DNA from 2 places in the Methylobacterium sp. V23 genome. Region 2 is predicted to be linked to the other one. Evidence: predicted binding sites of a transcription regulator. Region 2 holds the regulator's gene; the other holds the start of a gene.
The links. Region 2 encodes PhoB, which activates phosphate uptake and scavenging genes when phosphate is short. Its sites were predicted from a motif close to TGTCATNNANCTGTCAT; they were not measured.

Region 1 (14,289 bases), on a different contig from region 2:
GTCCCTGTGCTGGACCGAGCGTGGCGGCCCCGCGGTGGCCACCCCGACGCGCTGGGGCTTCGGAAGCCGCCTGATCGAGCGGGGCCTCGCCGGCGCCGTGGGCGGGGCGGTGCGCACCGTCTACGCGCCCACTGGCCTGGTCTGTACCCTGGCCGCACCCCTGCGCGGGATTGAAGCGGAGGAGTAAGGCGCGTAGGGTCCGCCGGCTTGGAGCGCTGGACGTGAGGGTCGCTTGGGGCAGGTGGCGGCAAAAGAGCCGCTAGGCCGGACCTTTTCTCGCCAGCGAAGCATTGAGGTTCATGACCTACCCGACCTCCTCCAAAGGCTCTCACGCTCTCGTGGTGGAGGATGACGGCCTGATCCGCATGGATGCGGTCGATATTCTCGAGCGGGCCGGCTACGCGACCCTCGAGGCTCAGACCGCCGATCAGGCCCTGGACCTGCTGCGCCGCTGCCACCAGGATGTGTCCGTTCTGTTCACGGATGTGCGGATGCCCGGCACGCAGGACGGCTTCTCCCTGGCGCGCGAGACCGCGCGGACCTATCCCCACATCGCCATCCTGGTCTCGTCCGGCATCACCCGCCCGGTCCTCGGCGACATGCCGGATCAGGCCCATTTCATCGAGAAGCCCTTCAGCGCCCGCATCGTCAAACGCCATCTGCAGCAGATGATCGACGAGAACGGGGTGAAGGTTCAGTAGATCGGGGATCGGATCTGGGTCCGGCTGCTTGTGGGGGTGTTCCCGCATGTCCGGTGGAGCTCTCCGCCTCCGCTAGACACCCTCGATCCGCTGAACGCTCCGGCGGCGTGGCAGCCCTCTACGACTCCCGGTCGGATTTCGAACTCGCAGCACCGATCGTGAAGCGGCCTGCCGGCCATCAAGGCCGGGGTCGCCATCCCCTTCGCGGCGCGGATGGCGGGCGCCACCCGAACGAGACAGCACGAGAACGATCGCGAAGCGCACCGGATCGGAGACCACCAGACCCGCGCGGTGGAATGGTAGAGGCGTCCGGGTCGAATTCGAACGCCGAGAGGCGTGGGGGTTCGAGGGCCCCCGCCGCCACCGGTGTCGGCCGAGGCGCCCCCGATGATGGGCTGGCCGCAGAGGGTCCGCCAAGCCTTTCCGGATCGGGGGCTATCGCCGCAGGGCTGCCGCCAGGGATCCGGGCGAATGGTATGCCGCGGTGGGCGTGACCTCCACTTCCTGCATGAATTTGGCGACCGTCATCGTGGCAAGATCCATCGCCAGCATGTCGTTGACGATCGAATCGTAGCGATCATTGAGGAGCGTCGAGGTTGGATCCAGGCGTGAGATCAGCACAAGTCCCGTGGGTGCGGAATCCAAGCAGAGGATGTTGAGATCTGTCCGGTGACGCTTGAGCGCGAGAACCGTCCTCCAGACGTCGCCGGTCCACCAGCCGCCCCTGTGCGGTGCGATCGGCGGTGTTCCGTTCTGGGTTCGATCCGTCATGGGTATCTCGACCGGAATGCAGTCGTGAAGGGCGATGACACCGAACGGCGCCGAATGTCGTTCCGCGTTCATGAAGTCGCGGAGCAGAAACTCGCAGTGATGCATCCCATCGAGGAACGTGAAATCGAGGGCGGATCCCAGCAACGCCTTCGGTGTATAATCCCGAAAGAATGTATCGCTCTCCAGTTGATAGAACAGACACACGGATTTTTCGCCGATCACTTCCGAGGTGATCTGGAATTTGGGATCGATCGCAATGGATGGGGATCGCGAGAGCGCCAGTGTTCCTCCGGTCAGCGTGCCGATTTCCAGATAGGCTGCGGGGCTCAGCTCGTGATGAAGCTTGATCAATGTGTCCCGATAGCTTTCTCCGGCGAGATCGGGCAAGCAATTGGCATTGTAAATCATAGCTGAACCCGTGAGCGAGTTGTCTGCAAAGGCGAGTCCGGGAATTTTGTTGCGCGTCGGGAGGCTGGAAATTTCCAAAAGCTCTCGGGCGAACCGGTTTATATCTTTGATCTTCCGGGAGCAGATATAGCCAGAAATCTCTATATTCTCGATATTATCGAACGGATAGAGGTATCTTGTGTCTGAGGCGTTGAGTTTGTCGAGTATTAAGAAATTCGTATTGATGAATTTATCCAAGTTTATACAAGTTATTTGAGGTCTTTGCCGCGAAAAGATATGGTTGTGAAATGCCGACCCGGCGAAACCAAAAATATTCTGGCGATTCGAAAATAGATCGATCTGTTGCGGAAGGGTAAGTTGTTCCGGGTAAACGATATCGAATCCGAACGAGACCAGAACCTCTTCCAGTTCGGCCTCGTTGGCGATGTAGGCGACGCTATTGATACCCATGCGGGATTTGGAGAGCCAGACCGGTCGGGGCTCGCTCTCCAAGGAAGCACCCGTTCCCAGGACGTCCCCGATCCGGCGCATGGGGGGAAGAAATGCCTCGTGGGCGAGTTTCTGTTCGAGGAATGCAGGAGCGGGGATCGTCAGATTCCGGAAGTGGACCTCGTTCGTTGGCGCCACGAACCGTTCGGGCTTCAAGCCGAGCGCGGACGTGAGCACGCCCATATACCCGCGAAAATGGTCGTGGATCGCATGGTCGGAGTGGCAGAGCAGAGGCCGATCGACGTTGTCCGGCTGCGCGGCGAACCACGCTCTCGCGAGGCTGCCGACGAGAAAATGGCCGTAGTGCGGGATCAAGGCCCCGAAATAAATGTGCTCGGCCTGTTCGACATCGAGGCTCCGACCGCTCAAGTCGCGTGCAGGGCTTTGGCCGATCAATTGCAGTTCTGGGCCGCGCCGGTAGGCTGCCTCAAGTATGAGACTGCCATCCGTCGTATAAACACCCCAAGACGGATCGCCGGCGAAAAAGACATCTCGCGGGAAGGGCGTATATACACAATCGACGTTGTTTAAGACAGCGGGTTTTTCCGGCTTCACTTCCACTTCGCCGAAATATGCCAAAGAGGATAAAAAGGGCATCTGGCATCCGCCGCAGGTGTTTGATCTGAATAGACAACGTCTAGCAGTAAAAATGTCAACTGCGATCGCGGCCCGAAGCGAGGATAGCCTTCAGAGTATCTGGTAAAGGGGTGCGCGCGTTACTGTTAGCCCACGTCCCTCAGGGCCTTCACAGGGTGGCGCCCCGGAACGGGTTGGCTCCCTCGATTTTCGCTTCTCCTGAAGGAAGGGCGTCGGGTGACGCTCCGGGGCCTGGACTGGCGGCCCTGGCCGAGGCGTCCCCGAGGGGCCGAGGTTCTGGTGGCGAGCGGGCTGACGTTTCCTTCGCCCTCAGGGGACTGGATCGGAGATAGGCTGCACGGCCACCGGGTCCGGGGTCGCCAGGCCCTTCGCCGCGAGCACGGCCAGCCCCATCAGGACGAGGAAGATCGCGAAGATCACCGGGTTGTAGACGACCAGGGCGACGAAGCAGATCGCCGCCATGACCAGCGCGAAGGCGGGCGCCGCCGGGTAGAGCGGCGCGCGATAGGGACGGGCGAGGCCTGGCTCGATCCGGCGCAGCCGGAACAGGCTCGCCAGGCTCATCCCGTACATCACCAGGGCGCCGAACACCGCCATGGTGACGATGCTGGCCGTGAGCGACTGGCCGGCGAGGGTCACGAGGTTGTCGCTGTAGATTGCCGCGATCCCGAAGACGCCCCCGGCGAGGGTGGCGATGTGCGGCGTGCGGAAGCGCGGGTGCAATCGGGCGAGGCCGCGGGGCAGGAAGCCGGCGCGGGCCAGGGCGTAGATCTGGCGCGAATAGCCCATGATGATGCCGTGGAACGAGGCGACGAGGCCGAACAGGCCGAGCCAGACCAGCATGTGCAGCCAGCCGCTGGATTCGCCCACCACGCCCTTCATCGCCTGGGGCAGGGGATCGTTGAGATTACTGAGGATCCGCCAATCGCCTGCGCCGCCGGCGAAGATCATCACGCCGAAGGCCAGGGCCGTCAGGGTCAGCACGCCCGTGATGTAGGCGATGGGGATGGTGCGCCTGGGGTCCTTGGCCTCCTCGGCGGCCATCGCCACGCCCTCGATGGCGAGGAAGAACCAGATCGCGAACGGGATCGCGGCGAACATGCCGCCGATCGCCGGCAGGCCGAACCGGTCCGCGCCGGCCCAGCCGTTGGCGGCGAAGTTCGACCAAGCGAAGGCCGGGGCACGACGCCCATGAAGACCAGGAGTTCCGCCACCGCCAGGATCGTCACGAACAGCTCGAAGGTCGCGGCGATCTGCACCCCGACGATGTTGAGGGTCATGAAGACGAGGTAGGCACCCAGGGCCGCGTGCTTCGGATCGAGGCCGGGGAACTGCACGTTCAGATAGGCCCCGATCGCCAGGGCGATGGCGGGCGGGGCGAACACGAACTCGATCAGCGTGGCGTAGCCGGCGATGCAGCCGCCCACCGGCCCGAAGGCGCGCCGGCTGTAGGCGAAGGGTCCGCCGGCCTGCGGGATCGCCGTGGTGAGTTCGGTGAAGCTGAAGATGAAGGCGACGTACATCGCCGCCACGGCCATGGTGGTGATGAGGAAGCCCAGGGTCCCGGCGGAGGCCCAGCCGTAGCTCCAGCCGAAATACTCGCCCGAGATGACGAGCCCGACCGCGATGCCCCAGAGGTGGAAGGCGTTCAGGCCCTTGTGAAGTCCGTTCGTCTCGGTCTGCAACGCCCAGGCTCCGTCCGCTCGCCCGCCGCGGGCGGAGCGCCTCAAGCAAGAGCGCTGCCGTCCGGAAGCGCTGCCGCCCGAGAGCGCGTATGTCCAAGACCGCGTGTGTCCAGGAGCGCTGCGGGCTCATCCCCCGGGGCGGAGGGCCCACACCGGCGCGTTCAGGCGGCGCTGGCGCGGGCCCGCAGGCGACGCCAGGGGCTGCGGCCGGACGGCTCGGACGCCTTCGTCCGGATGTCCATCGGATTGCCGCGCCAGACGATGGCGCCCCGCATCCAGGCGCTGACCCACAGGGCGGGCACCAGGGTGTCGCGGATCAGGAACGCGAGGAGAAGCCGGGGCTGACGGTACCAGCCCGCTCGGGCGGCCAGGCCGATTTCGGCCCCGTACCACAGGGCGGCGAGCCCGAGGAGGAGGCCGGCCAATGCCAGAGAGGGCGCGGCCGCGAGGGCGAGGGCGAAGGGCAGGAGCGGGCCGCAGCCGATCTTGGGGGCGAAGAACAGCGGGAAGGTGACCCGGCGCAGGCGGGCCCAGCGCAGCTGCCGGGACCAGACCTCCGCAAGGGTGCGCTGTCCGAGGGGCTGGTCGAAGGGGGCGGCCACGAGGTGGACCTGCGCGCCCGCCGCCCGCACGAGCTTCGTCGCCGCCGCATCCTCGGCGATCTCAGCCGCCAGGGCCCGGATACCGCCGCGGGCCTCCAGGAAGGGCTTGTGCCAGAGCATGCTCTTGCCCTGGGCGAAGCCGAGGCCGAGGGCCTCGCCGGTATATTGCCAGCGCGCCTGCAGGGTGTTGAGGAAAGCGCATTCCACCGCGGCGAACAGGCCGGTGGGGCGGGCCCCGATCGGTGTTGAGCAGACGAGGCCGGTGTTCGGGCGCCACGCCGCCTGCAGCTGCTGCAGGTAATCCGGCGGCATTGCGACGTTCGAGTCGGCGAGCACCACCCAGTCGTGGCGGGCCGCCTCCCAGCCACGGACGCAATTGTTGAGCTTCGGGTTGTCGCTGATCCGCTCGTCGCCGACGATCAGGCGGGCCGGCACCCGCGGATGCGCCGCCATCAGGCGCTCCAGCAGCGGCACGATGGGGTCGGCCCCGTGCGCCACGCAGAAGATCAGCTCGTAGTCCGGATAGGCGAGATGGAAGCCGCGCGTCAGCAGCTCCTCGCTGAAGGCCTCGACGCCGCAGACCGGCCGCACCAGGGAGAGGGGGGCACCTTCGGGAAACACCGATGCGCCGTTGCGCCGGCCGATCCGCAGGGCCGCCACCGCGATGCCGGCGAGGTTGATGAGGGTCAGGGCGACGCAGAGCCAGAGGGCGACCGCAGCGCCCGGCTCCGACAGCTCCCGCATCGCCTGATCCCACATCCGCGACGTCTCCCGTCCGCGAAGCCCCGACATCGCAGCCCAGCGCGGGCTGGACACCGCGTCGCGTCCCGGACTGCACAGCGCCCCTAACAGCCGTGCTGCTTCAGTCGTATGACAATCTCGGATCACGAGGGGGGACACGGGTGACGGGACCGGCGCAGATGGCGATACCGGCACAAGTGGCGATCGTGGGGGCCGGGATGGCGGGGGCCAGCGCGGCACGCCGTCTCCACGAGGCCGGGTTCTCCGTCGCGGTGTTCGACAAGGGCCGGCAGCCGGGCGGCCGCATGGCGAACCGCCGCGACCGCGAGAGCGGGCTGAGTTTCGACCACGGCGCGCAGGTGATGCGGGCGCACGGCCCCGCTTTCCGCGCCCGCCTGGCCGACTGGGAAGCCCGCGGCCTCGTCGCGCCCTACGAGGCGCCCGGCCGCGTCACCGCCGTACCCGACATGACCGCGCCCGTGCGCGATCTCCTCGCAGGCCTCGACGTGCAGGTCGCCCGCACCGTCACCGCCCTGGCGCGGGCCGACCGGGGCTGGCGCCTGACGCTGGCGGAGGCCGGCGAGGACCGGCATTTCGACGCGGTCGTCCTGACGCTGCCGGGCCCGCAGGCCCTGCGCCTCCTCGCCGCCAGCGGCCTCGCATTGCCCGGGGTTGCGCGGGCCACCTACGCGCCGTGCTGGTCGCTGATGCTGACCTGCGGGCGGGACCTGCCCTTCGCGGGCGACGTCCTGCGCCCCGCGGATGGACCGGTCGCCGCGCTGTTCCGCGAGGGTGCGAAGCCGGGGCGCCCGACGGCGCCCGCCGCCTACACCGTCCATGCCACGCCCGACTGGTCGAAGACGCATCTCGAAGACACCCCGGAGGCCGTGCGGGCCGCCTTGCTCGCCGCCGTCGCCGACCTGTTCGGCGGACCCATCGCCTCCCTGCAGGCCCGCGCCCATCGCTGGCGCTACGCCCTCGTGGAGGAGACCTGCGGCGCGCCCTGCCTCTACGATCCGGTCCAGCGTCTCGGCTATGCCGGCGACGGCTGCCTCGGGCCGCGCATCGAGGCCGCCCATGACAGCGGGCTCGCCCTGGCGGACCGGCTGATCGCGGATCTCCCATGAGCCTGTCACGATGAGCCTGCCCATCGTCTTCCACCCGGCCTACGAAGCGACCCTGCCGGAGGGCCATCGCTTCCCGATGCGCAAGTACGGGCGCCTGGCCGAGCTCCTGGCGGAACGGGGATTGGTCCCGAGCGGCTTCGCGCGGCCGGAGCCGGCTGGGGCCGACCTCCTCGTCGCCGCCCACGAGCGCGCCTACGTGGAGGCCGTGCTCGCCCTGGACGTCTCCCGCGAGATCGAGCGCAATATCGGCCTGCCCGTGGGCGCCTCGGTGGTGGCCCGTTCCTGCGCCTCGGTGGGCGGCACCCTGCTGGCCGCCCGCCTCGCCCTGGCGCACGGCCTCGCGGGCAGCACTGCCGGGGGCAGCCACCACGCCCGGCGCGAGACCGGCGCCGGCTTCTGCATCTTCAACGACGTGGCGGTGGCCGCCCGAACCCTGCACGCCGAGGGCAGCATCGCCCGGGCCCTGGTGGTGGATTGCGACGTCCACCAGGGCGACGGCACCGCCGACTGCCTCGGCGGGACGCCCGACCTGTTCACCCTCTCGATCCATGCCGAGAAGAACTATCCGACGCGCAAGATCGCCGGCGACCGCGATGTCGGCTTGCCCGACGGCGTCGACGATGCCGGCTATCTCGCGGTGCTCGAGGCCCATGTCGGGCCGCTGCTCGATGCCCTGCGCCCCGACATCGTGTTCTACAATGCCGGCGTCGACCCGCATCGCGACGACCGCCTCGGCCGTCTCGACCTCACCGATGCGGGCCTGCTGGCGCGTGACCGCTTCGTCGTCGGCGAGGCACATCGGCGGGGCATCCCCTTCGTCGGGGTGATCGGTGGCGGCTACGCCACCGACATCGATGTGCTCGCGGCCCGTCACGCCCTGGTCTTCGAAGCCATGGCCGAACGGGCGGCCTGAGCGGGCACGTCTTCGGTCTTCGCGGCGCGGCGCCGGCGACCTCAGGAGTCCGACGGTACCGCGTGGCGGGCGACGATCCGATTGATCGTCCGGCCCAGCTGCTCGGCGGAATAGGGCTTGTGCAGGAGCTCGAATCCGTGGGCGTCCTCCTGCGCCAGGATGTGGCTGTAGCCGGAGGCGAGCAGCACCGGCAGCTTCGGACGGCGCCGCTTCAGTTCCTGCGCCAGGGCGACACCGCCCATGCCGGGCATGACCACGTCCGAGACCACGATGTCGAAGGGGGTGGTGTCGCGCTCGACTTCCGCCAGCGCGCTCTCGGCATCGGTATGCCAGGTCGGCAGGTAACCGAAATCCTCCAGGATCTGGCGCGCGAAGCGGCCGACCTCCAGGTTGTCCTCGACGAGGAGGACGCGCAGGCCGTCCCCCGAGACGGCCGGGTGCTCGGCGGTCACGGGGGCCGGGGCCGGAATCTGGTCGGCTGCCACCGCGGGCAGATAGAGTGTGAAGGTGGTTCCGGCCCCGACCGCGCTCCGCACCGCGATGTCGCCGCCGGATTGCTTGGCGAAGCCGAAGACCTGGGACAGCCCGAGTCCGGTGCCCTTGCCGACGCCCTTGGTGGTGAAGAACGGCTCGAAGATCCGGTCGAGATGCTCCGGCGGGATCCCGCTGCCGGTGTCGGTGAGGGAGATCGCGGCGAACCGGCTCGCGCTGCCGCCGTGATTGCGCAGGGGTGGCAGCGGCGCGCCGCATTCGAGCCGGATGGTCAGGGTGCCCCGCTCCGCCATCGCGTCCCGGGCATTGACGGCCATGTTGATCAGCGCGGTCTCGAACTGGCTGAGATCCGCACGGATGTGACAGGTCTCGTCGGGCAAGGCGGTGACGACCTGGATGCAGGCGCCCGTCACCGTCTCGAGGAGCTCGGCGACGGCGACCAGCCGCGCCCGGACCTCGAACACCTCGGGCTTGAGTGCCTGGCGCCGTGCGAAGGCGAGCAGCTGGCCAGTCAGCTTGGCGGCCCGGTCGACGGTCTCGGAGACCGCGTCGAGGTAGCGGCTCTTGCGCGCCTCGGGCAGGTCCGGCCGGCGCAGGAAGTCGACCGAGGATCGGATGATGGTGAGGAGGTTGTTGAAGTCGTGCGCGACCCCGCCGGTGAGCTGGCCGACCGCTTCCATCTTCTGCGCCTGCCGCAGGGCCTCGTGGGTCTGCTCCAGCTCCGCCGTCCGTCCCGCCACGCGCTCCTCGAGGGTCGCGTTCAGCTCGCGCAGGGCCGCCTCGGCCTCCGCCTGCGCGTAGGCCGACCAGGTCCGCGCCGCGACCTCCATGGTCAGGCGCACCTCCGCATCGGTCCAGTGCCGCGGTTCGGCGGAATGCACGTAGAACAGGCCGCCGAGGGAGAGGCTTCCGCCCTCCTGCCCCCGCATCATCGGCGCCACGATCAGAGCCCGCGTGCCGATGCTGTCCCAGGTGGCCTGGAACGCGGCCTCCGCCGTGCGCGGATCCGTCCGGCAATCCGACACCACGAGGGTCCGGCCCCGGCGCAGCTCCGCGATCAGGGTCGGGCCGAAGGCGTCCAGCACCCGGGTCTCGCCGGCGAGCGACCGCATGCGCCCGTCGCACCAGTCGCGCTCGACGGAGATCACTTCGCCCCCGTTCAGGAGGTGCCCGTAGCCCGCCCGCCCGACGCCCAGATAGGCGCCGAGGCTGGCCGCGGCGATCATCTTGAGCTCCAGGGGCGTGCCCGCCGTCCGCAGGCGGTCCGCGAGGGCGATCTGGAAGCGCAGGTGACCCTCGGCGGACTTGCGCGCCGTGATGTCGATGGCGGTCCCGAGGGCCCGGACGCAGCGCCCGCTTCCGTCGAAGACGCCGCGGCCCTTGGCGGCGACCCAGCGCATCAGGCCGTCATTGCGGCCGATGGTGCGGTATTCCACGTCGTAAGTCGCCCGCACGGCGGGATCGAGGGCCGAGGCGAAGGCGGCCCGGGTGGCCGCCAGGTCCTCCGGGTGCAGCCCGGCATGGAAGTCGTCCATCGTCACCGCGGCCTCCGGCCCGAGGCCGAACATCGCCTTGGTCCGGTCAGACCAGATCAGCGTGTCGCCAATCGGGTCGAGGTCCCATGTGCCGATCTCCGCCGCCTCGGTGGCCAGCCGCAGCTGCTCCTCCTGTCGCTGGAGCCGCATCTCGGCCCGCTTGCGGTCGTGGATGTCCTCGACCACGCCGTACCAGCGCAGGATCGAGCCGTCCTCGGCCCGGCGCGGAAAGGCCCGGGCGCGCATCCAGCGATACTGCCCCGTCGCCAGGCGAATGCGATAGTCGACGTCCACGGGCTCGCCTGAGGCAAGGCAGGTGCCGAACACGGCCAGGGCCTGCGGCAGGTCCTCGGGGTGGACCGCCCGGGTCCAGCCGTCGCCCAGGGGGTCGCCGGGCGCCTGCCCCGTCAGCGTCAACCAGCGCGTCGCGTAGGAGGTGATGTTGCCGGCGGCATCGCAGGTCCAGGGAACCTGCGGGTTCAGCTCGACCGCGTGGCGGTAATGGTCCTCGCTCTCGCGCAGGGCCGCCTCGCCGCGCACGCGGTCGGTGGTTTCCGCGGTGATGCAGAACAATCCGTTGATCGCGCCCGCGTCGTCGTAGACGGGCGAGTAGGTGAAGGACCACCAGCTCTCCTCGGCCCGGCCCGTTCGTGCCAGGTCGAGCTTCATGTCGGTGAGGGTGCGCGTCTCGCCCGCGAGGGTGGCGTCGACCAGGGGGCCAATATCCTCCCAGATGCTGTCCCAGACCTCGCGGAACGGGCGGCCGAGGGCCTGCGGCAGCCGGTAGCCGAGGATCGGCCGATAGGCATCGTTGTAGAAACAGAGCAGCTCGGGACCCCAGGCCAGGAACATCGGCTGGGGGCAGGCCAGCATCAGCGCCAGGGTGTTGCGAAGGGCGGGCGGCCAGCGCTCCGGCGGACCGAGCGTCGTTCCCGACCAGTCGTGGGCGCGGATCTCGGCGCCGGTGGCGCTGCCCGCGTCGAGGAACCCCAGGGAGAAAGTCACGCGGCGCGCATCCGGGAGCGAGCGCTTCGGTCCGAGATCGGCCCTCCGGCACCCGGCTCGCGTGGCTCCGGCGTGGCGATCGTCCGCACCGCGAGCCGACGCAGCCTTGCCTCGGAAGCCGGCCTCTCGGAAGTTCGGGCATGCGACGGGGTCGTTCCGGATGGCATCCGCAAGACATAGCGCTGCTGCGCCGGGTCGTACAGCGATCATCCATCGCCGAACAGAACAGATCCCGGGAATCCCAACTAGATCCTGCCGGCCAGACTTTTGCCCGGCCGGGCCCCGCGAGGGTTGAGCGGGGGCAGGAAAGTATCGGCCGGGAAGACGGTCGGTGAATTTTCGTTGACCATCTTGGTCATCACAGCGTGCCCAGGGCGCCGCGGCGAAACTCGTCTGCATCAATACGCGGCGGTGGCCTGTGTCGGCTTTCGCTCATCAGTGTCCGAAAGCGGACGCGCGGGTCGCCTGCGACCTCAGGCCCGGACCGGCTTCGGCAGGCTCTGGGCCGTGTTCTCCATGGCGTCGAACAGCTTTTCCAGCTCCGCGCCCTCGAGGCAGTGGAAGCCCAGGGTCCGGGTGAGCAGCAGCCCCAGGGTGGCGAAGGTCAGCATCGCTCCGGCGCCCGGGCAGCAGGCCACGTCCTCCATCTGGGCGAGGCGCTGCTTCAGGAAGGCGTTGAAGCCCGCGAAGGCCTCGGGGTTTTCCGCCGAGGCCAGCAGGAGCGCGCGGGGAAACCCGTCCTCATCGGCATAGACCTGACGCGCATGCGCGATCAGGGCGAGGGGGAGGGCGGCCGGGCCCGGACCCTGCTCCGCCTCGTGGGCCGCCACGCTCTCGCGGATCTCCCGCAGCTTGCGCTCGGCCAGCGCCGAGATCAGCGCGTCCTTCGAAGCGTAGTGATGCAGCACGCCGCCCTTGCTGAGCGAGGCCTCGGCCGCGACCGCATCGATGGTGAGCGTCCGGGTGCCCATGCGCCGGATCAGGCGTTCGGCGGCATCCAGGATGACCACCGGTCTGTCTTCGCGGCGGGTGCGCGCCTTCATCATCGACAATCCGGCCGGTTCACCGGCGGTTTCGAGGGCGGGAGATCCGTTGCCAGGGCCGGCGAGACGATCGGAAACGTCCACGGGATACCGGGGAACGACGGCGCCGGGAAGATGGTTCGCCGAAAAAAGAAACCGTCTGGACGGTCGGTAACGGAGCCGATATGGGTGACGCCGGAGTGGGGCCTTTCGAGTTCGAGGACGCGATGGTGGGTAGGCTGACCGTGTGGCCGCGCAGGTGCGGGGGCGTGGCCCTCGTGCTCGCGGCCTGTGCCGCCACGCTGCTGCCGGCCCGGGGCGCCGAGGCGGCCGCGGAGACGGAGACGGGGACGGCCAAGCCGGCGAGTCCCGCGGTGGCCGTCGTGCGCACGGCGGTGGCGCGCGCCACCACGATCGCCTCCGACCTGATCTTCACCGGGGATATCCAGGCCCAGTCCCAGGTCAACGTGGCCTTCCGGACCAACGGCAAGATCGCGCAGCGGCTGGTGGAGGTCGGCGACCACGTCACCGCCGATCAGGTGCTGGCCAAGCTCGATCCTCAGGAGCAGCGCGCCAACCTCAACAACGCCCAGGCCGCGCTCACCTCCGCGGAGGCGCTCCTGACCCAGGCCAAGCTGAACTTCAAGCGCCAGGAGCAGCTCCTCGCCAGCGGCTACACCACCCGCCCGAGCTACGACGATGCCGAGCAGCAGCTGCGCACCACGCAGGCCTCGGTGGATTCCGCCAAGGCCGCCCTCGGCAGCGCCGAGGAGCAGTACTCCTACACGGACCTGAAGGCCGGCGTAGACGGCATGGTCCTGAGCCGGACCTTCGAGGTCGGCCAGGTGGTGCAGACCGGCCAGACCGTCCTGGCGATGGCCCAGGACGGCCCCCGCGACGCGGTCTTCAACATCTTCGAGGCGGTGCTGGCCGCGCCCCCCGAGAGCAAGACCGTGGAGGTGACGCTGCAGGCCGACCCGCGGGTCAAGGCGGTCGGCCGGGTGCGCGAGATCTCGCCCAGCGTCGATGCGGCCTCCGGCACGGTCCGGGTCAAGGTCGGGCTCGACGAGACGCCCAAGGCCATGACGCTCGGCGCCGTCGTGATCGGCACCGGCAAGTTCCGGCCGCGCCAGGCGATCGTGCTGCCCTGGTCGGCCCTCTACCGCTGGGAGAACAGCCCGGCGGTCTGGGTCCGCGATCCCCGCAACAGCACCGTCGCGCCCCGCCGCGTCGTGATCGAGCGCTACGGGCCCAACACCATCGCGCTGAAGGGCGGGGTCGAGCCCGGCGAGGAGGTCGTCATCGCGGGAATCCAGCTCCTGCGCCCGGGCCAGACCGTCGCCGTCGCGCAGACCCTGGAGGCGGCGCGATGATCCGCCCATCCCTGCTCTCTCCAGCCCTGCTTCGTCCGGCCCTGCGCGCCCTGGCGCTCGTCCTTCCCCTCGGAGCCTGCCAGGCCGCCGAGGAGACGGCGCCGCCGCCGCCCGTGCGGCCGGTGCTGTACCGGGTCGTGAAGCCGGTCGCGGCCCAGGTCTTCGGCCCCTTCGCCGGGGTCGTGGCCCCGCGCTACCAGTCGGAGATCGGCTTCCAGATCGCCGGCCGGATGATCGCCCGCGACGTCACGGTGGGCGACATCGTCCACAAGGGCCAGCGCATCGCGGCCCTCGATCCCGTGGTGACGCGCTTCGCCCTGACCCGTGCCGAGGCGGACCTCGCCGACGCCAGGGCGCAGGCCGAGAACGCCGGCGCCACGGAGGCGCGGCGCCGGCGCCTGCTGCCCGGCGGCAACGTCACCCAGGCGCAGCTCGACACCGCCGTGGCGAGCCGGGACACGGCCCAGGCCCGCGTCTCCCAGGCGGAGGCGAACCTGCAGCGGGCGCGCGACCAGATGGGCTATACCGAGCTGCACGCGGATTTCGACGGCGTCGTCACGGTGCGCAGCGCCGAGGTCGGACAGGTCCTCAGCGCCGGACAGGCGGTGGCGACCCTGGCCCGCCCCGAGGAGCGCGAGGCCGTGGTGGACATTCCCGAGGAGCTCGTCGGGACGATGCCCACGGACGCCGAGTTCACCGTGGCGCTCCAGAGCGCGCCGGACGTGACGGCGACGGCGCGGGTGCGCGAGATCGCGCCCTTCGCCGACCAGACCACGCGGACCCGGCGCATCCGCATGACCCTGATCAAGCCCTCCGAGGCCTTCCGCC
Region 2 (14,289 bases):
CCGAGCGCCTCCTCAGCCAGCACGGCCTGAACACCTGATCCGGGCCGCACCCGATCGCAGCGGTCCCCGGACCAGCAAGCCCGTCGGCCCTCGAACGAAGCCCCCATCCGCCATCCCGACGGGATCCGGCGGATGGGGCATGAGGGCCCGTCAGCCGCCCACGGGCTCGATGTAGGGGGCGAGCAGGCGGCCGAGGTCGCGCTCGCGCGGCGGGGCGGCGACGATCCGCGCCCGCTCGGCCACCGCGTCGAGGTGGTGGTCCATCAGCGCCACGGCCCGGGCGGGGTCGCCGGCGATCAGGGCGGCGACGAGGGCACGGTGCTCGCTGACCCCGCACTCGGCGGAATGCGGGCGGCTGTAGAGCGAGAGCACCAGGGCGCAGCGGTAGCCGAGCTCGGCCACGTAGCGCTCCAGCACCGGGCTGCCGGTCATCTGGGCGAGCAGCAGGTGGAACTCGGTGGCGAGCCGGATCGAGGCGCCGTCCGCCCCGCCCTGGGCCGCCTCCTCCTGGCCGATATGCGCGTGGAGCGCGGCCTGCTGGTCGGGCGTCAGCCGTCCGGCCAGGCGGGCGACCACGAGGCGCTCCAGGCTGATGCGGACGTCGAAGGTGTCGCGGGCCTCCGCCCAGCTCGGGGTCGCCACCACGGCGATGCGGTTGCGCCGCAATTCCACCAGCCCCTCCCCCGCCAGCTGCCCGAGGGCCTGGCGCGCGATGGTGCGGCTGACGCCGAAGCGCTCCCCGAGGGCGTCCTCGGGCAGGCGGTCGCCGGGCATGATCGCCCGCTCGACGATCGCCCGGCGCAGGGACCGGCAGATCGAGCCCACCCGGTCCCGGCTCTCCACCCGCGTCTCGTCGTCCTGCATGTCGCTTCGATCCGTCCCGTGCCCGTCGCGGCTGCGGAAGCACGAGTGGGACCAGATCGGTTCCCGCACCTCCGGCCGACGATGCGCAAAGGAAGTGCCCAAACTGCAGGGGACGTGCCCGCACCGCGAGGGAGTAGCCCGATCTGGAGGGAACGTGCCCGACCGATCCCGGTCAGGCGCGGCGCGCATCCTGCGCCGCGGTGACCAGGGCGGCGGCGAGACAGCCGAGGCCGACCAGCAGGGCGGGACCGAGGCGCTCGCCCAGGAGCAAGGCGGAGGACAGGAGGCCCACCGCCGGGACCCCGAGGGTGGCGTTCGCCATGGTGAAGCTGTCGATGCGCCGGCCGACCGTCGTGAAGATCACGAAACACAGCGACGTCGCCACGGGGCCGATGAAGACCAAGAGCCCGACGAGGCGCGGCGACCACGCGACCGCGAGCGGCCCCTCGACCGCGAAGGCCGCGACGGCCAGGGGGACCGCGGCCAGCAGCATCTGCCAGGGCGCGAGGTCGAGGGGATGCGCGCGCCAGCGGTGATGCCGGACATGCAGGATGACGCCGGCCCAGCAGAGCGCGCAGACCAGCAGCAGGCTGTTGCCCAGGAGCACGTCGGGATCGGTCCAGTCCATGCCCATGGGCGAGCACACCACGGCGACGCCCACGAGACCGAACAGGATCGCGACACCCTGCCGGCGCGACGGACGCTCGCGCAGGACCAGGCAGGCGCCGAGCAGGACCCAGACCGGTGTGGTGTAGGCCAGCAGCGCCGCCCGGCCCGCATCGGTGTGGCGCATCGCGATCAGGCCCAGCGCCGTGAAGGCCATCATCTGCAGGAACCCGACGCTGGCGAGCACCGGCCAGTCGGCCCGGGGCGGCCAGCGCAGGCGGCCCTTGAGGACGAGGAACCCGAACAGGACCGCGCCGGCGCTGGAGAAGCGCAGGGTCGCGAGCCAGAGGGGCGGAGCGGCGTCGAGGCAGAGCTTCATCGCCGGCCAGCTCAGGCCCCAGAGCAGGACCATCAGGCCGAGCCAGACCCCCGTCGGCACCGCGAGGCGGGGACGGGCGGGCGCCACGGGCGGCGAGGCCAGCAGCGGCGCGTAGGAATCGACCATGACAGGGGTCCGCGGACAGAACGCGGACGAGCCCGCAGCCCAGGATGTTTATGACCGAACAGCCGGTATTTTCGTCTTGGTTTTCCGGTTAGAGCGGGAAGATCGGACAGACATGCCGCTCTCCTCCGGTTCGGGGACAGATTATGCCGCCAAGGTCGATCACGCTGGACGACGCGTCCCTGCGCATCCTCGAACGTCTGCAGCGCGACAGCGAGATCAGCGTCGCCGAGCTGGCCCAGGAGGTCGGGCTCTCGACCTCGCCCTGCTGGCGCCGGATCAACGACCTGAAGGCCAGCGGGATCATCCAGCGCTCCGTCGCGGTGGCCGATCCGATCGCCCTCGGGCTGGCGGTCAACGTCTTCGTCCACGTGACGCTCGAGAAACAGACTCAGAATGCGCTGAAGGCCTTCGACGACGCGGTGCGACACCGTCCCGAGGTGATGGAGTGCTACCTGATGAGCGGCGAGGCCGACTACATGCTGCGCGTGGTGGTGGAGGATCTGGGCCAGTTCCAGAAGCTCGTGCTCGATTACCTCACCCGCATCCCCGGCGTCGCGAGCATCCGCTCCAGCTTCGCCCTGGGACAGGTGAAGTACACGACCGCCCTGCCCCTCGGCCACCTCCGGCGCTGAGGAGAGCTCCGTCTTCGCGGACGGGGCGCGGCTGACGCGGGCGAAACAAAGCGATCCCGCCGGGGTTGTCCCCTCGGAACCGCCCCGTGAGACCGAGGGTGTGCGACCGGGCGTTCGAACCGCCGTCGCGCGGCGCCGCGTCGACGCGGACGCGTACCGCGCACGGGTCTCGCGCGAGCCGGCCCAGGCCAGTCACGGAGGGAACTTGGCGATGACGGATGTCCCGAAGCCCCCCTCGCGACACGCCAGCAAACCTGAAACCCGGCTCCGGCGCGACCACGCACGGTCACCGGCAGCCATCCGATCCCGTGATCGTTTCCGTCCTGTGATCCTAGCCGTCCTGTGATCCTGGGATCTTGTTTTCCTGTCCCTTTCTTCGGAGATCCGCGATGAACGACACCCGCAAGCCGTCGGACGCCCCCTCCCGACCGAACCTGCGCGACTTCGACCCCTACACCGACCGCAACGGCCAGGATCTGGGCCAGGACGACCCCCGGGATATCGGCCTGCCGGATCGCCTGCAGCACACGCTGCAATCGGACCCGGGTGGGCAGGCGGAAGCCGCGCGGATCGCCTCCGACTTCCCGCGCCTCGATGCGGTCTCGGGGGGATCGATCGCCAGCGTCGAGGAGGTCGAGGCGGCAACCCCGCCCGAGAACCTGCGCCGGATCTCGGACCCGAGCCCGACCTGGAAGGATGACACGCCCGGGAAGGCCTGAACCGGACGGCGACCCCTCGCACAGGCAGGAGCGTACCATGGAGCGTGACACGAACGCGTCGAGTTCGGAGAAACCGGACTCGACCGGCCCCAATTCACGGCCGCGCGACACCACCATCGCCCAGACCGGCGAAGGTATTCCCGATGACAGCGGCCGTCCGGTCGAGATCGACGACAAGGAAGCGCAGCGTATCGAGGAGAAAATTCGGACGCTGTAGCCTGCCAGCGTCAAAGATTGACCGACCCGGAACAGATGTGATCCGGCGAGATTGTTTGTTGACCCATCCAACATCACTGACAGGAGCCCGGCATGACGGCGAAGGCACCGCCCGTTCCCCCCGCCAACCAGTCCCACAAGGGCCCCGGCAGCACGCCGGAGGCACCCCTCGCCACGGGTCCGAAGGGATCGGGCCAGACCCAGAACCCCGACAAGGTCGGTCAGGCGGGCAATTCCAAGGTGAACACCACCAACCAGGGCTACCAACAGGATCGCTGATGAGCACCGCGAAGAAGACGCCCGCGGCCGACCGTCACCACGGCGGCCCCGGCTCCAGCCACCAGGACGCGTCGAAGCCGCAGGCGGTGGACCACGACGGCCCGGCGCCGGGCAGCCCCACCAGCGACACCCGCTCGCACGTCTCCGGCGGCGGGGGCGAGCGCGACCGCCACCACGCCCACGATGCGGCGGGCAAGTCCGCCGACCGCTCGCACTGAACCGGATTCCCGTCGGAGACACAACCAAGGAGACGCCAGAATGGCGAACGCCGATCGACACAAGATGGGCTCGGCCGCCCAGGGCAAGGGCACGGGCAGCGGCGCGATGACGGACCTGCCGGACGGGATTCTGGAAGAGAACATGGTCCTGAGCAATCGCGACAAGTCCCGGCACAACGACGCGCGCGGGCTCGACAGCAAGATGGTCCAGACCGAGCAGTACCAGGACCACGTCGCCAACCGCGAGGTTCCGGCCGACGCGATCGCGTCGGGGCCGACCGGGAACACCACCGGGCTCGCCAGCAGCAAGACCGACCTGTCGGGTGCCCAGAGCAGCCTTGCCAGCCCGGAAAAGTCCTAGCCGGGCAAGCCTGCGCTGGCTGGACCGGGGCGACCGTGAACCCGGTCGATGAGGTCGGCAGCCTCGTCGTCCCCGCCCGCAGGGGCGCTGGGGCGACGGTCGGCCTCACGGGCCCGCTCCAGTAACGGCCCGAGCGGGCGCCGCGCGGTCCGAACCGGATCTCGCGGCGCCCGCTCACGTGTGGCGTCGAGCCTCGCTCCGGTCCCGTCGCGCGGGCGCGGCGCCTCCTAGCCGCCCCCGATGCCGCTGGTGATCTTGCCGGTGCCCTGGCAGTCCGGGCAGGGCTTGGCGTCCAGGGCACCGGTTCCGTGGCAGCGGCGGCAGAGGTTCTCACCGGTCCCCGGGGTGCCGGGCGTCGCCTCGTCACCGGGCTTCGTGTCACCGGGCGTGGTGGGCTCGTCCTGGGCCATGGCTCGCTCCTACGATGTCGAGAATGCTCGCGTCTCAGAAAATGCTTGCTTCTGGGAAGAAGTCCGCCCGTCAACGGCTGTTCCCCACAAGCATTTGAAAGGCGCTTTGGCGAACGTACGGATCAGTACGAAGGTCTTCACCGAGGCATTTACTTCGGAACGGGGCGCATCAGGCCGGGTTGCCGTTGCAGATCCCAGCCACGGAGAGAGTCATGAAGTTCTTTACGCCCCTGATCGCGTCCGCCTGCCTCGTATCGACCCTGGCCCTGCCGGCCGCGGCGCAGACCGGGCTGGCGCCCGAGCGCGGCCCCGGCGGCCGCGGCATCATCGTCGAAGGGCAGTCCAACACCACCGGCAACGACCCGGACGTGGTGATCGCCCGCGGCGCGAACGGGGCCGACACGATCACCACGGACTCGGCCGCCGGCGGCAACGCCAACCTGCCCGAGCGGGCGATCCCGAACGGGAGCGCCGGCGGCGGGGGCGGCGGGCGCTGAGCGAAGACCCACCCGGCTCTTCCCGAAGCGTCGAGCGGTCCTGCGTCAGAGCGGGCGGCGAACGGGCGACGCCATGGCGCGTTGCTCCCCCACAGGTACGCCCCCGACACGGAGCCCCCCATGACCTTACGATCCGAAACACCCCCGACCCCGGGCAACCTCGCGGTCGAGACGCCGCCCGAGTCCGAGCGGCCCACCACCGCCATGCTGAAGGCCGACATCGACAGCGGCCGGACCGGGGACAAGGTCGCCCATTACGATCCCGGCCTGTCGCAGCTCGGCACCGACGACGAGGCGGCCGGCAATGCCCCCACGCCGGACCGCGTGGCGCTCGCCCGGAAGACTGAGGCGGCGCCGCCCAAGGCCCGGGAGGCCGCCAGGCCGGAGAACGGCAGCGACTGGATCATGCCGCTGTTCATCGGCCTCGCCGCCCTGGTGCCGGTGGTGGTCGGCGTCTCGCTGTTCGTCTTCAACCGCTGAGGCGGCCTTCGTCTCAGGCGGTCCGGCCCCGCCGGCGGGCAACCTCCGCCAGGGCGGCGAGATCCTTCTCGGCGTCGCCGTGCCCCATCGCCTCGATGAGGTTGTCGCGCAGCACGCTGGCGAAGGGCATCGGCACCCCGGCCGCGCCTGCGGCCGAGAGGGCGAGGCCCACATCCTTGGCGCCGAGCTTGAGGTTGAAGCCCGGCGGCTCGTAGCGCCGTGCCGCGATGAGCGCGCCGTAGTTCTTGTAGACCGGCGAGGCGAACAGGGTGTTCGTGAGCAGGTCGAGCAGGTCCGCCCCCGTCACGCCGTGGCCCTCGGCCAGGGCCGCCGCCTCGCCCATCGCCTCGATCGCCGCGATCAGCATGAAGTTGCCCGCGAGCTTGACCGCATTGGCGCGGTGCGGCTCGAGTCCGAAGCCCCAGGTCCGGGCGCCCATGGCGGCGAGGAGCGGTTCGGCCCGGTCGATCGCCCCCGGGTCGCCCGCCGCCACGATGTTCAGGGCTCCGGCCTCGGCGACGTCCGGACGGCCGAAGACCGGAGCGGCGATGTAGGGCACGCCGGCACGGGCGTGGATGGCGGCGAGATCCTGCGCCAGGGCCACCGAGATCGTGCTCATCGAGAGATGCAGGCCCGGGCGGGCGGCGCCGTCGAGGAGGCCGCCATCCACGATCACCGCGCGCAGGGCCGCGTCGTCGGCCAGCATGGTGATGGCCGCGTCTCCGGCGAAGGCCTCGGCGGCCTGCGCCACCGGCGTCACGCCAGCGAGCCCCTCGGCCGCGCCCGGCGAGCGGTTCCAGACCCGGACCCTGTGCCCGGCCCGGACCAGGCTCGCCGCCATGCCGCGGCCCATCCGGCCGAGGCCGATCACGCCGACATCCATGCTCACACTCATGTCGTCTCTCCCGTCGGGTTGGCCCGGCGCTCAGTGACCGTCGAGGAATTCGAGCGTCAGGGTGTTGAACTGGTCCGTCGCCTCCATGTGGACGAGGTGCCCGATCCCCGGGAGCACCACGGCGCGGCCGCTGGGCATCTGGCCGGCCAGCGTCCGCGCGTGCTCGGCATTGTGCCCCATGCCGGCCCGGAGGGCTTCCGGCGCGAAGGGCTTGCCGGGCGCGTTGTGGTCGTTCTCGCCCATGATGAAGAGGGTCGGGACCTGGATCAGCGGGATCTCGTGCACCACCGGCTGCCCCCAGATCGCCTGGTAGGAATTGACGAAGGACTGCAGCCAGCGCGGATACTCGCCCGAGCCCTTCACCCGCTCGCGCAGCGACACGAAGGGCTCGACGGCGGAGGCCGGCAGCGAGAGGGCGTAGTTCGTCATCAGCTGGCGACGGTAGGACTCCGCCGTGGCATCGCCCTCCAGGCGCAGCAGGGTGGCGTCGGAGACCGGCGGCACCGTGAAGCGATAATCCTCCAGGCCGATCGGCGCTTCGAGGACGAGGCTGTTGACCCGGGTGGGGGCATTGCGCACGAGGCGCACCGCCAGCATCCCGCCCATGGAATGGGCCACCACGTCGACCCGCGCCAGCCCGAGGGAGTCGAGCAGCGCTACGGTGTCGGCCGCCATGGCGTCGAAGGTGTAGGGTCCCACGGGCTTGGCCGACTTGCCGAAGCCGAGCTGGTCCGGGGCTAGCACCCGATAGCCCGTACGGGTCAGCGCCTGGATCACCGGCTGCCAGTAGCTCGAGGGGAAATTGCGCCCGTGCAGCAGCAGGACGGTCCGGCCGTTGGCTTGGCCCTGCGCGGGCACGTCCATGTAGGCGAGGCGCTGGCGCTCGCCGTCGCGCGTCCGCTCGAGGTAGAACACCGGATACGGGTAGGCGAAGCCCTCCAGGGCGATGCCGAGGGGCGCCGTCTCGTTGGACGTCGGCTGCGCCGTGGCGGGCGCCACGGACAGCTGGGCGGCCAGCAGCAGGGCGGAGAGTTTGAGGAGCGCGTCCATGTGGGGTCCCGGCAACGGCGCGCAGTCTTACGCACCGGGCTGACATAGCGCAGGTTCCGCCCCGGCGTCGCTCGCTCCCCGTGACAAAGGACACGCCGCGTTTCCCCGGCCCTTGCGATTTCCGGCGCCGCGTCCCAGGGCTCGGCCATGACCACCGACGCTCCCGGCCAGGATCCGCGCGGCCGACATTCCCGCCCGGACGAAGCCCCAACCCAGGGCCGAGACCCATCCGGGAGCAGGAAGCTCCCGAACAAGACGGCGCCGGAGCCCGGGACGGACGGCATTCCGGTGCGCGAGCGCATGCTGGCACTTCTTGCCATCGGCCTCGCCATGACGATGGCGGTGCTCGACGGGGCCATCGTCAACGTCGCCCTGCCGGTGATGGCCAAGGACCTCGGGGTCGAGCCCTCCGCGGCGATCTTCGTGACCAACAGCTTCCAGATCGCGGTGACGGCCGCCCTGCTGCCCCTGGCCGCCCTGGGCGACATCCTGGGCTATCGCCGGATCTATCTCGCCGGCCTCGCCGTGTTCACGGCCGCCTCCGTCGCCTGCGCCTTCGCGCCCAGCTTCGAGGCGCTGGTGGCCGCACGGATCGCGCAAGGGCTCGGGGCCGCCGGCATCATGAGCGTGAACACCGCCCTGGTGCGCTTCATCTATCCGCAGCGGATGATCGGGCGCGGCGTCGGCAACATCGCCCTGGTGGTGGCGATGGCCTCCGCCGCCGGTCCGACCGTGGCGGCCGCCATCCTGTCGGTGGCGAGCTGGCCGTGGCTGTTCCTCGTCAACCTGCCGGTGGGGCTGATCGCCCTGACGGTGGGTGCCCGCACCCTGCCGGTGACGCCGCGGAACGGCGGGCGCTTCGACATCCGCAGCGCCCTCCTGAACGCCGTGACCTTCGGGCTGCTCATCATCGGGGTCGACGGACTCGGCGACCCGGCGACCCGGGGCGTGGCGCTGGCCGAGATCGGGGCGGCCCTGGCGATCGGCGCGGTCTTCGTCTGGACCCAGACCCGGCTGGCGCGCCCGCTCCTGCCCGTCGATCTCCTGCGGATCCCCGCCTTCGCCCTGTCGATGGCGAGCTCCGTCGCCTCCTTCGCGGCCCAGATGATGGCCTACGCCGCCCTGCCCTTCTACTTCCAGGACGTGCTGCACCTCTCCGAGACGCAGACCGGCTTCCTGATGACGCCCTGGCCCCTGGCCATCGCCCTGATGGCCCCGATCTCGGGGCGCCTCGCCGACCGCTACGCCCCGGGGCTGCTCGGCGGCCTCGGCCTCGCCCTGATGGCCACCGGCCTGACGGCGACTGCCCTGCTCCCCGCGGGCGCGTCGCATCCTGACATCGCCTGGCGCCTGACCCTGTGCGGCCTCGGCTTCGGGTTGTTCCAGTCGCCCAACAACAAGGTCATCATCACCAGCGCCCCGCGGGACCGGAGCGGCGGGGCGAGCGGGATGCAATCCACCGCCCGCCTCACCGGGCAATCCTTCGGCGCGGCCCTGGTGGCGGTGATCTTCGGCCTGCACCAGGGCGGCCCGCCGGCGGGACCGGTGAGCGCGACCCTGTGGTGCGCCGTCGCGCTGGCGAGCCTCGGGGCGGTGACCAGCGTGCTGCGGCGCCAGCCCGGCGCCTGACGCATCCGCCGCGATCGCACCAGGACCCGTCCTGCGCGTTGACCCGGGCAGAGCCTCTCCCAAGGACGATCCCATGAACCTCGACCTGTCCGGCAAGCGCGCCCTCGTCAGCGGCTCCACCAGCGGCATCGGCTACGCCATCGCCAAGGCGCTGGGCGAGCTCGGGGCCAACGTGGCGATCAACGGGCGGACGCAGGAGCGGGTGCGCGACGCCGTCGAGCGCCTCAAGCGCGAGACCGGCCATGCCGGCTTCATCGGGGCACCCGGCGACGTCGCCAACCCGGACGGGGCGGCCCGGGTGGTCTCCGGCCTGCCGGACATCGACATCCTGGTGAACAACACCGGCATCTTCGAGCCGAAGCCGTTCTTCGAGATCCCGGACGAGGACTGGCGCCGGTTCTTCGACACCAACGTGATGAGCGGCGTGCGCCTCGCCCGGGCCTACACCCCCGGCATGGTCCAGCGCGGCTGGGGCCGGGTGGTCTTCATCTCCAGCGAATCCGGCGTGAACATCCCGGTGGAGATGGTGCATTACGGAATGACCAAGACCGCCCAGCTCGCGGTCGCGCGGGGGCTCGCCGAGACCGTGTCGGGCAGCGGCGTCACCGTGAACAGCGTGCTGCCGGGGCCGACCCTGTCGGAGGGCGTCGCCGAGTTCATGAAGAGCATGGCCCAGGGGCAGGACGGCGGAGCCGGGGGCGAGGTCGACCTCGACGCCGCCGGAAGGGCCTTCGTGGCCGAGCACCGCCCGACCTCGCTGATCGGTCGTCTCGCCACCGTCGAGGAGGTGGCCAGCATGGTCGCCTACCTCTGCAGCCCGGCCGCCAGCGCCACCAGCGGCGCGGCCCTCCGGGTCGATGGCGGCGTGGTGCGCAGCATCGTCTGAGGACGCGCCGCCCGGTCACGCGGCGGCGGGTGCGGTAAGGATTTCGCAACCTCTGCCGCCGACCCTGGCCCGAAGAGACGGGAGGGCAGGCAATGGGGGATTATGCGCTGGAAGGTCCGCGCTGGGGCACGGGCGCGGCGGGCACGAGCGGCGGCACCGTCACCTGGGCCGTCGACGGCACGATTCCCACCAGCTTCGTGAGCCTTCTCCAGGCCGCCTTCGCCACCTGGGCGGCGGCCGCCAACATCGCGTTCCAGCAGGTGGCCACGACGGCCAGCGCCCAGATCGACGTCACCCTCGGGGGAATCGACGGGCTCGGCGACACCCTGGGCTATGCCCATTATACCTATAGCGGCCAGCGCATGCAGTCGGTGGAGATCACCTTCGACAGCGGCGAGGGCTGGCACGCCGTCTCCGGCGGGCGGGTGGTCAGCACCCAGAACGTCGATCTCTCCCTGGTGGCGCTGCACGAGATCGGCCACGCGCTCGGCCTCGATCACTACAACACCAAGCCCGAGGTGATGAACGCCGTCCTCAACACCAGCATCAAGACCCTGGCGGCCGGCGACCTCGCCGGAATCCAGGCCCTGTACGGCGCGCCGAGCGCCCCGGTGATGGCCGCGGCCGCACCGTCGAGCCCGGTCGCCGCCTCCACCGCCCCGGCGGTCACGGCGGTGTATCGGTTCTACGACACCCATACGGGGGATCACTTCTACACCACGAGCACCGCCGAGAAGGCGCAGATCCAGCAGACGCTGCCGTGGTTCAACTACGAGGGCACCGCCTGGGCAGCCCCGGCCAAGGGCGCCGACACGGTGGACGTGTTCCGGTTCTTCGACACGGTCTCCAACGCCCACTTCTTCACGACGAGCGTGTCCGAGCGGGACCAGGTCCTGAAGACCGCGCCGAGCTACAAGTACGAGGGCGTGGCCTTCGAGGCCTACGCCGATGCCAGCGCCCCCGGCGGCCTGACCCTGGAGCGCTTCTACAACACCCAGACCGGCCAGCATCACTTCGCCGGCAGCGCCGAGGAGGCCAACGGCATCAATCACGGCGTCGCCGGTCCGGGCTGGGTCGACGAGGGCAAGGCCTTCACCGTCCACCTGCCCACCGACACGATGCTGTTCGCCTGAGCGGCGGGGCCGGCCGCTCGGCCCGGCGACTCGGCTCAGCCCAGCGACTCGGCCCGGCTACTCGGCTTCGGTCTCGAACATCTCGTCGAAGGAATAGCCCGAGCCGCGCACGGTGCGGATCGGGTCGCTCTGCCGCGGGCGGTTCAGGGCCTTGCGCAGGCGCCCGACATGGACGTCGACGGTGCGCTCGTCGATGTAGACGTCGTGGCCCCAGACGCCGTCGAGGAGCTGCTCGCGGGAGAACACCCGGCCGGGGCTCTGCATCAGGAACTCGAGGAGCTTGAACTCGGTCGGCCCGAGATGGATCTCGCGGCCCTCCCGGCGGATGCGATGGCTGACCCGGTCGAGCTCGATGTCGCCGGCCACCAGCAGGTTGGCGACGTGGGCGGGCTTGGCCCGGCGCAGCAGGGCGCGGACCCGGGCGAGGAGCTCGGGCACCGAGAACGGCTTGACGATGTAGTCGTCGGCGCCGGTTCCCAGGCCGCGGATGCGGTCGCCCTCCTCGCCGCGCGCCGTGAGCATGATCACCGGCAGCCGCTCGGTCTCGCGTCGGGCGCGGATGCGGCGGCAGAGCTCGATCCCCGACAGGGCGGGCAGCATCCAGTCGAGCAGGACGAGGTCGGGCACCTGCTCCTGCAGGCGCAGGTCCGCCTCGTCGCCGCGGGCGGCCGAGTCGACGATGAACCCCTCGGCCTCGAGGTTGTAGCGGAGGAGAAGGGTCAGGGCCTCCTCGTCCTCGACGATCAGGATACGCGTACTCATCGTGCGCTTTCGATCAGACCGGCACGGGGTCAGGCCGCGCCGGGCATGTCCACGGTGGCGTAGTTGGAGGCGTCGTTCTTCGGGCGCTCGCGCTCGGCCAGCAGGTTCTCGCCGGTGACGAGGTAGTGGATCGTCTCGGCGATGTTGGTGGTGTGGTCGCCGATGCGCTCGATGTTCTTGGCCACGAACAGGAGGTGCGTGCAGAACGAGATGTTGCGCGGATCCTCCATCATGTAGGTCAGGAGCTCGCGGAACAGGGAATTGTAGAGGGCGTCGATGGCGTCGTCGCGCTCCCAGACGCCGAGGGCCGCCTTGATGTCGCGGCTGGCATAGGCGTCGAGGACGTCCTTGAGCTGCTCCTGCACCAGGTCGCTCATGTGCTGGACGCCGATGACGATCTTCTGCGGCTGGATCTGGTCGGCGATCGCCACGACGCGCTTGGCGACGTTCTTGGCGAGGTCGCCGATGCGCTCGAGATCGTTCGAGACCCGGATCGCCGTCACGGTCTCGCGCAGGTCGATGGCCAGGGGCTGGCGCCGGGCGATGAGCAGGATCGCCCGCTCCTCGATCTCGCGCTGCAGGGTGTCGAGGCGGGTGTCGGCGGCGATCACCGCCTGGGCCAGGGGCGCGTCGCGGCGCACCAGGGCCTCGCCGGCCTCGGTCATCATCTTCTCGGCGATGCCGCCCATCTCGGAGATCGAGCGGCGCAGGTCCTCAAGGTCCGTATCGTAGGATTTGACGATGTGGTCGGGCATGGGTCTCGCTCCTCGATCGGGCCCGCCTGTCCGGTGCCCGCCCTGGCGGTGATGTGGGGCGCGGGCCGATCCCGGCCGGCGGAGGATCAGCCGAAGCGGCCGGTGATGTAGTCCTGCGTCTGGCGCTTCTCCGGATTCATGAAGATGCGCGTCGTCGGGCCGAATTCCACCAGCTCGCCGAGATACATGAAGGCGGTGAACTGCGAGATGCGCGCCGCCTGCTGCATGTTGTGCGTGACGATGACGATGGTGAATTCCGAGCGCAGCTGCTCGATCAGCTCCTCGATGCGGCCGGTGGAGATCGGGTCGAGGGCCGAGGTCGGCTCGTCGAACAGGATCACCTCGGGGCGCTGGGCCACCGTGCGGGCGATGCAGAGGCGCTGCTGCTGGCCGCCCGAGAGGCCCATGCCGGACTGCTTGAGCTTGTCCTTCACCTCGTCCCAGAGGGCGGCCTTGCGCAGGGATTCCTCGACGCGCACGTCGAGGTCGGCCTTGGGCAGCTTCTCGTAGAGGCGCAGGCCGAAGGCGACGTTGTCGTAGATCGACATCGGGAACGGGGTCGGCTTCTGGAACACCATGCCGATGCGCGAGCGCAGCTCGTTGAGGTCGACCTTGGAATCCAGCACGTTCTGGCCGTCGAGGAGGATCTCCCCTTCCGCGCGCTGGTCCGGATAGAGGCTGTAGATCCGGTTGAAGGTGCGCAGCAGGGTGGACTTGCCGCAGCCCGACGGGCCGATCAGCGCCGTGACCTGGCGGTCGTGGAAGTTGAGGTTGACCGACTTCAGGCCGTGGAAGCTGCCGTAGTAGAAGTTCAGGTCCTTGACCGCGATGCGGACCGGTGAGGACTCGTCGGCCTTGTGGCGTCCGGTGAGCTGCGCGGACGTGATCCCGGGGGCGGCGTTCATCGGTTCAAGATCCTATCGGTCGAAGGAGCGGAGACGGGCGGCGCGCGGGTGGTCAGCGCGACCGCTCGGTCTTGATGACGAAGCGGGCCACGATCGAGAGGGCGAGGATCGTGACGGTGATCAGGAGGGCGCCGGCCCAGGCGAGCTGCTGCCAGTTCGCATAGGGCGAGAGGGCGAACTGGTAGATCATCACGGGCAGGTTCGGCACGCCGCCCATCAGGTTGGGGGCGAACCAGCTGTTGTTGTTGAGCGCGGTGAAGAGCAGCGGCGCGGTCTCGCCGGCGATGCGGGCCAGCGCCAGGATGATGCCCGTGACGATGCCGGCGCTGGCGCCGCGCCAGGTGATGCTCTTGATGACGATCGACGGCGGGGCGCCCAGGGCCGCGCCGGCCTCGCGCAGGGTCGAGGGCACGAGGCGCAGCATGTCCTCGGTGGTGCGCACGATCACCGGCGTCGCGATGATGGCCAGCGCCACCGCGCCGGCCCA

Region 1: the regulator PhoB is predicted to act here: its motif matches at 6,113-6,129, upstream of CRT23_RS17490 (ceramide glucosyltransferase).

What each region holds. Positions count from the first base shown of each region.
Region 1 covers NZ_PDHT01000018.1:96,578-110,866, reverse strand. The annotation lists gene CRT23_RS17510 (GAF domain-containing protein) at 1-187, shown strand, start outside; gene CRT23_RS17505 (response regulator) at 300-701, shown strand; gene CRT23_RS17500 (glycosyltransferase 61 family protein) at 1,137-2,966, opposite strand; partial or broken gene eat (ethanolamine permease) at 3,276-4,651, opposite strand; gene CRT23_RS17490 (ceramide glucosyltransferase) at 4,813-5,997, opposite strand; gene CRT23_RS17485 (FAD-dependent oxidoreductase) at 6,174-7,121, shown strand; gene CRT23_RS17480 (histone deacetylase) at 7,132-8,034, shown strand; gene CRT23_RS28890 (PAS domain-containing protein) at 8,076-10,913, opposite strand; gene CRT23_RS17465 (TetR/AcrR family transcriptional regulator) at 11,540-12,112, opposite strand; gene CRT23_RS17460 (efflux RND transporter periplasmic adaptor subunit) at 12,358-13,461, shown strand; gene CRT23_RS17455 (efflux RND transporter periplasmic adaptor subunit) at 13,458-14,289, shown strand, end outside.
Region 2 covers NZ_PDHT01000019.1:60,856-75,144, reverse strand. The annotation lists gene CRT23_RS17990 (nuclear transport factor 2 family protein) at 1-38, shown strand, start outside; gene CRT23_RS17985 (GntR family transcriptional regulator) at 151-864, opposite strand; gene CRT23_RS17980 (DMT family transporter) at 1,037-1,975, opposite strand; gene CRT23_RS17975 (Lrp/AsnC family transcriptional regulator) at 2,119-2,607, shown strand; gene CRT23_RS17970 (hypothetical protein) at 2,997-3,326, shown strand; gene CRT23_RS17965 (hypothetical protein) at 3,364-3,543, shown strand; gene CRT23_RS17960 (hypothetical protein) at 3,636-3,821, shown strand; gene CRT23_RS17955 (hypothetical protein) at 3,821-4,039, shown strand; gene CRT23_RS17950 (hypothetical protein) at 4,080-4,400, shown strand; gene CRT23_RS17945 (hypothetical protein) at 4,628-4,810, opposite strand; gene CRT23_RS17940 (hypothetical protein) at 5,023-5,307, shown strand; gene CRT23_RS17935 (hypothetical protein) at 5,428-5,787, shown strand; gene CRT23_RS17930 (NAD(P)-dependent oxidoreductase) at 5,801-6,670, opposite strand; gene CRT23_RS17925 (alpha/beta fold hydrolase) at 6,713-7,732, opposite strand; gene CRT23_RS17920 (MFS transporter) at 8,033-9,361, shown strand; gene CRT23_RS17915 (SDR family oxidoreductase) at 9,435-10,247, shown strand; gene CRT23_RS17910 (matrixin family metalloprotease) at 10,340-11,380, shown strand; gene phoB (phosphate regulon transcriptional regulator PhoB) at 11,438-12,142, opposite strand; gene phoU (phosphate signaling complex protein PhoU) at 12,172-12,897, opposite strand; gene pstB (phosphate ABC transporter ATP-binding protein PstB) at 12,984-13,802, opposite strand; gene pstA (phosphate ABC transporter permease PstA) at 13,855-14,289, opposite strand, start outside.